One region of the Citrobacter sp. U14242 genome, then DNA from elsewhere that is predicted to be linked to it. Evidence: predicted binding sites of a transcription regulator. Region 1 holds the regulator's gene; each other region holds the start of a gene.
What was found. The regulator Fur, encoded in region 1, represses iron uptake genes when iron is present. The targets are predictions, from matches to a motif close to ATAATAATGAGAACNACTATCAA.
Positions count from the first base shown of each region.

Region 2: the regulator Fur is predicted to act here: its motif matches at 2,061-2,083, upstream of sodA (superoxide dismutase [Mn]).
Region 3: the regulator Fur is predicted to act here: its motif matches at 1,918-1,940, upstream of fepD (Fe(3+)-siderophore ABC transporter permease).

Region 1 is NZ_JBKGLW010000008.1:299,048-303,337, reverse strand. Features, by position in the region: gene ACLJXE_RS15560 (HAD family hydrolase) at 1-487, opposite strand, end outside; gene ACLJXE_RS15555 (LysR family transcriptional regulator) at 604-1,476, shown strand; gene fur (ferric iron uptake transcriptional regulator) at 1,527-1,973, opposite strand; gene ACLJXE_RS15545 (ryhB-regulated fur leader peptide) at 1,966-2,052, opposite strand; gene fldA (flavodoxin FldA) at 2,263-2,793, opposite strand; gene ybfE (LexA regulated protein) at 2,949-3,236, opposite strand; gene ybfF (esterase) at 3,365-4,138, opposite strand.
Region 2 is NZ_JBKGLW010000014.1:52,244-56,533, forward strand. Features, by position in the region: gene ACLJXE_RS20820 (carbohydrate porin) at 1-622, opposite strand, end outside; gene ACLJXE_RS20825 (aminoimidazole riboside kinase) at 798-1,703, opposite strand; gene sodA (superoxide dismutase [Mn]) at 2,155-2,775, shown strand; gene kdgT (2-keto-3-deoxygluconate transporter) at 3,012-3,995, shown strand; gene ACLJXE_RS20840 (dihydrodipicolinate synthase family protein) at 4,079-4,290, opposite strand, start outside.
Region 3 is NZ_JBKGLW010000003.1:71,756-76,045, forward strand. Features, by position in the region: gene fepB (Fe2+-enterobactin ABC transporter substrate-binding protein) at 1-544, shown strand, start outside; gene entS (enterobactin transporter EntS) at 606-1,841, opposite strand; gene fepD (Fe(3+)-siderophore ABC transporter permease) at 1,951-2,958, shown strand; gene fepG (iron-enterobactin ABC transporter permease) at 2,955-3,947, shown strand; gene fepC (iron-enterobactin ABC transporter ATP-binding protein) at 3,944-4,290, shown strand, end outside.

The DNA of each region.
Region 1 (4,290 bases):
TCTCTGCGGGGATCTTAAGACGTTGTATGGCTAACAAATAAGGGTCTGGCCAGGGTTTACCTCGTTCAACATCATCACGCTCTACAATTACGGAAATCGCGCCGTGTGCATCAAGTAAATCAATAACGCGGTTAATTTTATATCGCCAACCGCTTGTCACAATTCCGATGGTGATACCTGCCTGAGCCAGTGCGGCGATCAGTGCTGAAATGCCTGCAATAGGTTGATATTCAGCATTATTTTCTGCATCAATAATGTATTGCTGCACTTTTTCACGATCGCTAAGCGATAAATCACTGAATAAAGCGCGTAGAGTGTGTGGTCCAGGTTGGCCGTGGATATGATTAACGATATCGGCAGTGCTGATTGTACGCCCGTACATTTGAGCTGCTTCACTCCAGGCTCGTTCAATAACACTGTTCGAATCGATCAATACGCCGTCCATATCAAAAAGAACAGCGGCAATATTTTGCTTCGCGCCAGACATTTTTCCTCCAACATTGAGTTACCTGATTGCCGTACATTTGCGGCTTTTTATGGATAATGTCGTCAGAAGTGAGGTCTGTATAATGCTGTTTTTTCCCGCGTAGATGAGAGAATGGAATGGAAACCAGACGATTACAGGCGTTCGTTACTTTGGCTGAACTGGGGAGTTATCGTAGCGCAGCCGAGGTTCTCTGCATAACGCAACCTGCGTTGACCAAACAGATCCAGTCGTTGGAACAGACGTTTGGCTTCAATCTTTTTATTCGTGGCCGTCATGGTGCGGTACTCACTGAGCAGGGGGCCTTGCTCTATTCGAGAGCCTGTGAACTGCTTAAAGGCTATGACGACTTCCTGAATTATGCCTATGACATACAGCATGGATCTGTGGGGGAGCTGGCTGTGGGATTTGGTTTGTCAACGTTTAGCCTGGTTCCAACATGGATTAAGGATTTTTGCGAAAGCTACCCTCAAGTACGGTTTTCGCTGAAAGATATTCCTTCAAGCGTTCAGAGTGGAATGCTGCTGGATGGAAGACTCCATATTGCTTTTCTTCGACTACCAGTAACCCCCGCACTTGCGTATCGGGTCATTAAACAAGAACGCATTGTGCTGGCTACGCCCATGGATGGACAAATGGATGTGTACAGTGCGCTCAATTGCTATTCAGTATTGCAGGTTAATCCCCTGCGAGAGCCGTGTCTGGCGGAACAGTCGCGCATTTTTTTATCGCAAAAGAATATTCAGGCTTCACCGGTAACGGTTGCAGATGATATCCATACCTTACTGGCGCTGATTGCTGGGGGCAATGGTGTCGCGTTTTTGCCTGAGAGTGTTAATAACTTCCTGCCTGTAGGGGTGAGACTGATTGAATTGAGTGATTCACCAGCCATGTGGAATATTGGAATCGCATGGAATCCAGAATTCTCACATCCTCTACGAGACCTATTTTTACAGGTGATGATGCGTAAAAAGGGGATATTTGCGTTGTAGCAAGATAGAAAAAAGCCAACCGTAAGGTTGGCTTTTCAGAAAGCATCACATTATTTGGCGTCGTGCGCATGATCGTCTTCGCGGCAATCGCCTTCAGCGCAGTGACCATACAGATAGAGGCTATGGTTAGTTAAACGAATACCATGTTTAGCCGCAATCTCACGTTGACGCGCTTCGATGGAGTCATCGCTGAACTCGACCACTTTGCCGCAGTCAAGGCAAATCAGGTGATCGTGATGATGTTGCTGGGTCAGTTCGAAGACGGATTTACCCCCTTCAAAATTATGGCGGGTCACGATTCCGGCATCATCAAATTGGTTCAGCACGCGATACACGGTCGCCAGACCAATTTCTTCACCCATGTCGATCAGGCGTTTGTATAAGTCTTCCGCACTGACGTGATGGTTATCCGGTTCCTGAAGAACTTCCAGAATCTTTAAACGAGGAAGCGTTACTTTCAGGCCAGCCTTCTTTAATGCGGTATTGTTGTCAGTCATGCGGAATCTGTCCTGTAGCTAAACGGTTCACTTCATTAACAGAAGTGACAGAAATTGCACTTGAGATAATGCGTATCATTATAGAACTGCCATGCCCAAATGAAAACTGCAAGTCTCTGGCAAATATTGTTAATCAAAACGTGGTATCACCGACAAACACACTGTGCAATACCCGATTGGCATCCAGCCATTGTACAGGGTCAGGCGAAAAAGTTACAAATTTGTAGCAATTATTTTGATTGGTTTTATCTATTGATGCGGCGCAGATGAATATCTACGCCGCACGAAATCAGGCATTGATGATTTCGTCGAGGTGCAGCTCTTCAGCGATCTGCTTAACCCATTTTTCTACGCGTTCAGCGGTCAGTTCCGGCTGGCGATCTTCATCGATAGCCAGACCCACAAAGTGGTCGTCATCTGCCAGACCTTTGGACGCTTCAAAATGGTAACCCGCCGTTGGCCAGTGGCCGACGATGGTAGCGCCGCGCGGCTCAATGATGTCGCGGATGGTGCCTAACGCATCACAGAAATATTCTGCGTAATCTTCCTGGTCGCCACAGCCGAACAATGCCACCAGTTTACCGTTAAAATCAATGTCTTCGAGAGTAGGGAAGAAGTCATCCCAGTCGCACTGCGCTTCACCGTAGTACCAGGTTGGGATGCCGAGCAGCAGAATGTCATACCCTTCCAGGTCTTCTTTGCTGCTTTTTGCAATGTCATGTACATCGGCAACGTCTTTACCAAGCTGCTTTTGAATCATTTTTGCGATATTTTCGGTATTACCGGTGTCGCTGCCGAAAAAGATGCCAGTGATTGCCATGAGTAAAATAACCTCTTGAAACTTATTGAAATGGTGGTGGCGCATTGCCCACGGATAAGGGCAATCATAGCAGAACAGTCCGGCATGCGGAAACAGCAAACATGCGGGACTGCACTCTGTGCTACACGATTTATGATTTAGAGCAGAAATTCAGACTAAGCCTGACCGCGCAATGCGGTGAGTTGGTTCATCAGCATCTCTTCGATGAGTTCACTGCGACTCATGCTGCGCGCTTCCGCCAATTCATTCAGAGCGTCAACGGCATCCGCGTTCAGTTTCAGTTCGACACGCTTGAGTCCACGAACTTTGTCGCGTTTAAGCTGATTACGTTTATTAATACGTAACTGTTCATCACGCGAAAGCGGATTGGTTTTGGGTCGTCCCGGGCGACGCTCCTGCGCGAACAGATCTAATGTCGTACGGTCCGTTTGTTCTTTGGCCATGATCTTGGTGACTTCGGGGAAACAATCAGCCAGGCGTCTGCCCGGATGGATAGCGCGCCATAATACATCAGCAGGGGAGGCGCGCCAACGCCCACGCGCGTAATCGCGCGCGGACGCTGAGTTTTTAATCAGTTAACCTTCTCACTCAGATAACGACGGATAGCGCGCAGCACGGCATCTGGTTTTTCTGCATGTACCCAATGGCCTGCACCGGCAATAACGTGTGCGCGGGCCAGCGGAAACTGGGCCAGTAATTGCTCGCGATACGCTTCAGTCACATAAGGTGAATTACCGCCGGGGATAAACAACGCCGGGTGTTCCCAGGCGGGTAGGGTTTCCCATCCCACGATATGGGGATACTGCTCCCACAACACCGGGACGTTAAAGCGCCACTCGCCCTCGACAAAAGACTTCAGCAGAAACTGGATCACGCCTTCTTCTTGCAAATGCTGACGCATGACGCTCGCGGCCTGCTGGCGCGAGGAGGCCTGGGCATCTGTTACCGCGTTAATGGCGGCAAAAATCTCATCGTGGCGGCGTACGTGATAGTCAACCGGGGCGATATCGATAGCCACAAGCTGGTCGATCCGTTCCGGTGCGAGAGCAGTGAGCGCCATGACGGCTTTGCCCCCCATGGAGTGCCCAATAAAGGTCGCTTTTTCGATGTGTTGCTCATCGAGAGTATCCAACAGATCCTGCGCCATTGCTGGATAATCCATCTCTGGTGAGCGGGGAGAGAGGCCATGATTTCGCATATCGACCTGGATGATATCGTGATCAACGACCAGATCGCGCGCCAGTATGCCCAGGTTATCCAGACTGCCAAACAGACCGTGAACCAGGACGATGGGAGAATTATTGTGCGGGTTTTGCGCAGATTGCGCTCGGATATTCAATTTCATGGCAAAGTTCTTTTTTTCACACTCACGGGTTAGGGTATCATGTTGACCATTCTGCCACATGGCTGCAACAACTACGGTTACTCCGAGTTTTGCTGGTCACCAGGCTTGACGCTATCCGCTGTCAGGATTTGCCTTTACACTACAGCGTGTAA
Region 2 (4,290 bases), on a different contig from region 1:
TACCGGCCCAGAACGTACTGCCCTTCAGTGCGCCGGTAAAATCAGGCAGATTGCCCAGCTCAGCAAACGCCTGGCGAATATTGAGGTCGCTGGTATCGGCGGACCAGTCGTTATATGTCTTTTGCCCGTCTGCCAGCATGGCTTTAAAGCGAGTCGTCGCGCCATTATCCAGCGTCTGTTTATGCTCAACATTGAGCTCAACGTAGGTGTCCGCTTCATTACCCAGACGGCCAATTGCGCCCCCTGTTTCACCGGCTGGCGTCAGGTATGGACCACTTTTACTGCTGGATGCGGCATCGTTCATCAGCAGACCGGAACGCGCATAACCGTGGAACTCGAAACCACTGCTCTGGTCGGCTTTCTTCTCCAGCATGGCGGTTCGCTGCACGACGTCCTGAGTTGTTGTCTGCGCTTTTTGTTGGGCAGCCACCAATTGCTGTGTTTTTTGTTCGGCTACCGTCGCACGTTTTTCTGCAACCTGGGCACGGGTTTCTGCGTCCTGAAGACGTTGTTCAAGCGCGGCAAGGCGTGTCTCGATACTTGTCATATCCGTTTGGGCAAAAACAGAGGTACTACCGGCCAGCATGCCAATCATCACGGCAACTCTGCGTTTTTTATACATTTTGTCGCATCCCTAAAAAGAAGTTATTTATAGTTGCTAAATTGCTAAACCGGTTTAGGTTGATGATACTAAACCCGTGAATTTTAGATGAGCAATGTTTTTTGCTAAACCGATTTAGTAATTGTGACCAGGGCGACAATTCAGGCCGCCAGAGAGCGGCCTGTGAAGGGAAGATTTACAGTTCGTGATGGTAAGGTAACGCGGTCATCGCACCTTTTGCCGTGGTTGCCAGCGCTCCGCAGCGTTGTGCTAAACCGATGATGGAAGTGAGTTCCTGGGCCGCAGACAATCCGTTGTTGGCGAGTCCGTAGAGCAGTCCTGCAACAAATGCATCCCCCGCACCGGTTGTATCAACACTCTCCACAGGTGCTGCCGGATAAAGCACGGCATTTCCGTCATGCCAGGCAATCACCCCGTCTTTACCCTGTGTGACCAGGACCAGTCTGGCGGGACAATGCCGCATTAGCTCCACCAGCCCTTCTTCTACGGCCTGATAACCGCTGACAAAGTGAAGTTCCTCGACGGAGAGTTTCACCACATCCGCTTTGCTCATCGCCTGTTCCAGGCACTGGCGCAGCGTATCGTTATCATTCCAGAGATCGAGGCGAATATTAGGGTCAAAACTGACATAGCCGCCTGCACGTTTTACCGCATCCATCGCCTGAAACGTCGCGCTACGGCTGGGTTCTGCACTCAGGGCGATGGAGCAGACATGGAGCCATTCTCCCACTTGAAAAGCGGGAATATTGGCAGGTTCCAGGAACAAATCGGCACTTGGGCGTACCATGAAGGTAAACGAACGCTCGCCTTGCTCGTCGAGGTCGACCACCACCGTTGACGTGCGATGAAGAGGATCGCGCCGCATCCATTGCACATCCACCTTTTCAGCCGCTAATGTCTTTTGCATAAATCGGCCAAAGGGATCGTCTCCAACTCTGCCGATGAACGCACTTTCCCCGCCAAGCCTTGCGATACCTACCGCGACGTTTGCCGGTGCCCCTCCTGGGCATTGCAGTAATTTACCCTCTCCATCCGGTAATAAATCCACGACGGCATCGCCAAGTACCCAGACCTTTTTCATGTACACCTCTTAGCTAAACTATAGTTAAACCGTTTTAGCTATTTAAGCACAGGCCTGGCGAACGGAAAATATATAGGGCATAAATAGTGTGTTGAAACGAAGGTCATCCCTGTTAACACGTAGCCTGTGGCCAGTGAATATTGTCAACTCTGCAGCAGGAGTTGAATGAGGTGTATGTTTCTTACTGGCGGAACCTGCGTGATGCTGTCGGAATGTAAAGGATATATTCGTTATTCCTACCCTCTCAGCAGTGATGACACGATAAATCGGCTGGGCATACACGCCCCTCTCATAGGCATTCTGCCATATGGCGCCTGTTTGATAACTAAAAGCTATAACCATGTAAAAAGTACGGCATTGATAATCATTTTCAATATCATTTAATTAACTATAATGACCCAACTGCTTACGCGGCGTTAACACTGGCCGCCCGACAATACTGGAGATGATTATGAGTTATACACTGCCATCCCTGCCGTACGCTTATGATGCCCTTGAACCGCACTTCGATAAGCAGACGATGGAAATCCACCATACCAAACACCACCAGGCTTACGTAAACAACGCTAATGCTGCGCTGGAAAGCCTGCCTGAATTTGCGAGCCTGTCTGCTGAAGAGCTGATCACCAAACTGGATCAGCTGCCTGCGGATAAGAAAACCGTTCTGCGTAACAACGCTGGCGGCCACGCTAACCACAGCCTGTTCTGGAAAGGTCTGAAAACCGGTACCACGCTGCAGGGCGACCTGAAAGCGGCTATCGAACGTGACTTCGGTTCCGTTGACAATTTCAAAGCTGAATTTGAAAAAGCAGCAGCAACTCGTTTCGGTTCCGGCTGGGCGTGGCTGGTTCTGAAAGGTGACAAACTGGCTGTTGTTTCCACCGCTAACCAGGATTCCCCGCTGATGGGTGAAGCTATCTCTGGCGCTTCCGGCTTCCCAATTGTGGGCCTGGACGTCTGGGAACACGCTTACTACCTGAAATTCCAGAACCGTCGCCCGGACTACATCAAAGCGTTCTGGGACGTGGTGAACTGGGACGAAGCTGCAGCGCGTTTCGCCGCGAAAAAATAAGTTCTACGTTTTAATGATGCCCCTGCAAGCGATGCTTGTGGGGGCTTTTTTGTGATCAAAATCAATATAAAAACAATGATCCATTTAAATTGAAACAAGGTTTTATTATGCGAGTGGGATCACTTTTATAGTTTCTCTGAATGTCTATCTTCTTTTCATCAAGACGGGCGCATCTCATAAGCAAGATGCAGTCGCCCATAAAAATTGCCCCATTTTTATGTCTACAGGTGATGGAAATGCAGATCAAACGTACGATAGAGAAAATCCCAGGCGGTATGATGTTGGTACCACTTTTTCTGGGCGCGTTATGTCACACCTTTTCACCCGGCGCCGGGAAATACTTCGGCTCATTTACCAACGGTATGATCACCGGTACGGTGCCGATTCTGGCCGTCTGGTTCTTTTGCATGGGGGCGTCGATTAAACTGAGCGCTACCGGAACCGTACTGCGTAAATCCGGCACGTTAGTGATAACCAAGATCCTGGTCGCATGGGTGGTAGCGGCGATTGCATCACGTATTCTTCCTGAACATGGCGTGGAAGTGGGGTTCTTCGCCGGGTTGTCCACGCTGGCGCTGGTGGCCGCAATGGATATGACTAACGGCGGGCTGTATGCCTCGATCATGCAGCAATATGGCACCAAAGAAGAGGCTGGGGCGTTTGTCCTGATGTCGCTGGAGTCTGGTCCGCTGATGACCATGGTGATTCTGGGAACCGCCGGGATTGCTTCGTTTGAACCGCATGTATTTGTGGGGGCGGTATTGCCGTTCCTGATTGGTTTTGCGCTGGGTAATCTGGACCCTGAGCTGCGGGAATTCTTCAGCAAAGCGGTACAAACACTCATCCCTTTCTTTGCCTTCGCATTGGGTAACACTATTGATTTAAGTGTGATTGCTCAGACTGGTGTACTGGGGATCTTACTGGGCGTTGCGGTGATTATCATTACCGGTATTCCGTTGATTATCGCTGATAAACTGATTGGTGGTGGGGATGGTACCGCGGGGATTGCGGCGTCAAGTTCTGCGGGGGCGGCGGTCGCCACTCCGGTGCTGATTGCGGAAATGGTCCCGGCGTTTAAACCAATGGCACCTGCGGCCACCTCCCTGGTGGCGACCTCAGTGATTGTAACCTCGATCCTCGTACCGATTATCACCTCCATCTGGTCGAAAAGAGCCAAAGCCAGAGCGGCGGAAATTGATCTTCGCGGCACAGTAAAATAACGAGCTATAGCCGGATGGCGCTGCGCTTATCCGGCCAGGTTATGCCCGGTGAGCGTTCGCGTCACCGGGCATTGGGCTTAAAACTAAAGAACAAATGTCTGATCAATTATTCTGCATTCGTCCTCGTTCAACTCTCCACCCGCGTTTCGTGATACTCCGGTGCAGTAGCCAAACTTCCGTGACACAACGGTCTTGATGGTAGTGACAAAATCCTCGCCGATCGCGTAGATGGACATGTAGGTGCCAATCTTATCCTGAATCTCACGCAGCGCCGCCAGATCGCCCTGTTTAAACG
Region 3 (4,290 bases), on a different contig from region 1:
CATAGCCCCTACGCTTATCATTAATTACGACGATAAAAGCTGGCAGTCACTGCTGACACAATTAGGTGAAATCACCGGACAGGAGCAACAGGCAGCGGCGCGTATTGCTGAGTTTGATAAGCAACTGCTCGCGGTAAAGCAACGTATCACCCTGCCGCCTCAGCCGGTCAGCGCGCTGGTGTATACTGCCGCCGCGCACAGCGCCAACCTGTGGACGCCGGAGTCCGCGCAAGGCAAGCTGATGGAACAGCTCGGTTTCACGCTGGCACCGCTACCTGCCGGACTACATACCAGCCAGAGCCAGGGTAAACGTCACGATATTATCCAGCTTGGTGGTGAGAATCTGGCGGCCGGTCTGAACGGTGAAGCGCTGTTCCTGTTTGCAGGCGACAGCAAAGATGCCGATGCGATTTACGCTAATCCACTGCTGGCGCATCTGCCTGCCGTACAAAACAAACGCGTTTATGCGCTGGGCACGGAAACCTTCCGTCTGGATTACTACAGCGCTACACTACTGCTGCAACGTCTGTCAGCGCTCTTTTAATGGCTTTCGCCGGATACGGCTAATGCCTAATCCGGCTTACATACCGTAGAGCACAACGCTATCAGGCATTCACAGGTATCTGTCGGAAACGACGAAGCTCGCTCAGCAACAGCAGCAGCAACAGACCGACAATCACCAACCCAAACCCACTGACGCTTGCCGAGGCCGCAGGCGTCATCATCACCCCCAGCCCCCCTAACAGCGCCGCGCCAATCGCATCACCGGTTACGTTCTGCGCGGTCCACAAACCGTTAATTCGCCCGAGCATCGCTTCCGGCGTCTGCGTCTGTAACAGGGTGTATTGCAACAAAGAACTGACCGCGCTCAGCCAGCCGAACAGCGCCAGACACATAACGCCCAGCTCCCAGACCGGCATCAAGCCGAACAGACCGATAGCCAGGAAAGAGGCCACGGTTGATGCCAGCATAATCAGACCTGGACGCACGCTGTGTGCCAGTTGCCCGCTGGTTAAAGCTCCCACCGCCGCGCCAAGAGGAATGGCCGCATACAGCAGGCCAATTTGCGCACTCGACATCTGCCAGTTAATTGCCAGTGCCGGATACAGCACGCGCACAGCGCTCGCCATGGTCAACAGGCCGCCAAGCAGTGCAATACCGCCAATCAGCGGGCTGGCGAACAGAAAACGGAACGCCGCCACCAGTGATGTCAACGGATTCTCGCGCGGCTGCGGCGGAGGCGGCAACGCGGGAAGGCTCAGCAATGGGAGCAAGGTAATGAATGTACCCGCCGCAGCCAGGCCGTAGTTCCAGGCCACGCCCCCGGTCGCCAGCAGCACCCCACCAAGCATTGGCGAAATCACCGAACCCAGACGCACCGTCAGCATGGTAATCGCCCCGGCCTGCATCAGATTTTCACGCCCGACCAGCGCAGGTGTCGCTGCCAGCAGCGCGGTAACACCCAGCGAGGCAAAAAAGCCATCCCATAAGCCAAGAACATAGATAGCCAGCAACGACGGTTCGGGCAGCAGCGCGTTCAGGCACAGGCCAATAAAACCGATACCACAGGTTCCGCGGGCCAGCAGGATCACCTTTTTGCGCTCATAGCGATCGGCCAGTACACCGCCAACCATCAGACCAATAAACATGGCGCTCCCGGTCAGCGTAACCGACAAACCCACCTGCCAGGTCGACTGGGTCATCATCTGGATCTGTACCGGGACCGCAACCCCCAATAGTCCCAGAGAGACAATGGAAATAAAACGGGCGAGGAAAACAGCGCGAAATGCAGGATGGGTCTTTAACAGGCTGAGATTAAGCAGCCAGGATTGTCGATTCATTACAGAGCCTTACCAGGTACTTTTTCATTATCCATTCAATGGCTGCACATGCTAACATATCCAAATAAGATCGATAACGATAATTACTATCATTATCAGGGAAGTTGATATGTCATGCTCTGTTTCCGCGACACGCGCCTTCGCCGTGCCCGGACTGTTGTTACTACTTGTTCTCACTACGGCATTAAGTCTGGTTATTGGCGCAAAGTCGCTGCCCGCCTCCGTGGTATTTGATGCACTCACCGGCAGTTGTCAAAGCGCCGATTGCACCATCGTGCTGGACGCGCGACTTCCACGTACGCTGGCAGGGCTCCTCGCAGGGGGGGCGCTGGGCCTGGCGGGCGCGCTGATGCAAACGCTCACCCGTAACCCGCTGGCCGATCCAGGTATTCTTGGCGTCAATTCCGGCGCCAGCTTCGCGATTGTTTTAGGTGCATCGCTGTTTGGCTTTTCCTCCCCGCAAGAACAACTGCTAATGGCTTTTTCCGGGGCTCTCGCAGCCTCACTGATTGTGGCCTTTACCGGTAGTCAGGGCGGTGGGCAGCTCAGCCCGGTACGCCTGACATTGGCCGGTGTTGCGCTGGGTGCTGTTCTGGAAGGATTATCCACCGGCATCGCCCTGCTCAACCCGGATGTCTACGACCAGTTGCGTTTCTGGCAAGCCGGTTCACTGGATATCCGCAGCCTGCAGACGCTGAAAGTCGTGCTGATCCCGGTCCTGATTGCCGGTGCTGTCGCGCTGTTTCTTAGCCGTGCTCTGAATAGCCTCAGTCTGGGAAGCGATACCGCCACTGCGCTGGGCAGCAAAGTGGCGCGTACCCAGTTTATCGGCCTGTTGGTGATTACCGTACTGTGCGGAAGTGCGACCGCCATCGTCGGCCCTATCGCCTTTATCGGCCTGATGATGCCGCATATGGCACGCTGGCTGGTGGGCGCAGATCATCGCTGGTCGCTGCCCGTCACTCTGCTGGCCACCCCTTCTCTGCTGCTGATTGCCGATATCATCGGTCGTCTGATTGTGCCCGGCGAGCTGCGCGTCTCTGTAGTCAGCGCGTTTATTGGTGCGCCGGTTCTCATCTTCCTGGTACGCCGCAAACAGCGCGGAGGTGGCGCATGATGCATCTCTCCCGTCGCCTGATTATCAGTTGTCTGCTACTGGTCGTCGGTTGCCTGGCCGTTGGATTGTGGAGCCTGCGCAGCGGTGCAGTTATGCTCGAGACCCAGCAAATTATAGCCGCCCTGCTCGGCGATGCACCGCGTAACATTACGCTGGTGGTGACCGAGTGGCGTTTACCACGCGTTTTGATGGCGCTGCTGATTGGCGCGGCGCTGGGCGTTAGCGGCGCGATATTCCAGTCATTGATGCGCAACCCGCTGGGTAGCCCGGACGTGATGGGTTTCAATACCGGTGCCTGGAGCGGCGTACTGGTGGCAATGGTGCTGTTTGGTCAGCATCTTACCGCCATCGCGCTGGCGGCCATGCTCGGCGGGATCCTGACTTCACTGGTGGTCTGGGCGCTGGCCTGGCGCAACGGCATCGACACCTTCCGACTGATCATCATCGGGATCGGCATTCGCGCGATGCTGGTGGCCTTCAACACCTGGCTGCTGCTGAAGGCGTCTTTAGAAACCGCACTGACCGCCGGGCTGTGGAACGCCGGATCGCTCAACGGTCTGACCTGGGCAAAGACCTGGCCTTCTGCGCCGCTGATTATCGTGATGCTGGGGTGCGCCGCGCTGTTGGTACGCCGCCTGCGTTTACTGGAAATGGGTGATGACAGCGCCTGTGCGCTCGGTGTCAGCGTTGAACGCTCGCGCCTGATGATGATGCTGGTCGCGGTGATTCTGACCGCCGCAGCCACTGCGCTGGCTGGCCCTATCTCGTTTATTGCCCTGGTTGCCCCACACATCGCGCGTCGGCTTAGCGGCACGGCACGTTGGGGATTAACGCAGTCGGCGCTGTGCGGCGCCCTGTTACTGCTGATGGCCGATTTATGCGCTCAGCAGCTATTTATGCCTTATCAGCTTCCGGTTGGCGTTGTCACCGTAAGCCTCGGCGGTATTTACCTTATCGTCTTGTTAATTCAGGAGTCCCGCAAAAAATGACCGAATCTGTAGCCCGTTTGCGTGGCGACCAGTTAACGCTGGGTTATGGCAAATTTACCGTGGCGGAAAACCTTAATGTCTCGATCCCCGATGGTCACTTCACTGCCATTATTGGACCCAACGGTTGTGGCAAGTCCACACTGCTGCGGACATTGAGTCGTCTGATGACACCCGCGCACGGCAAAGTCTGGCTTGATGGTGAACATATTCAACACTACCCCAGTAAAGAGGTCGCACGCAGAATTGGTCTGCTGGCGCAAAATGCCACTACGCCGGGCGATATTACCGTGCAGGAGTTGGTTGCTCGTGGGCGTTATCCACATCAACCTTTATTTACCCGCTG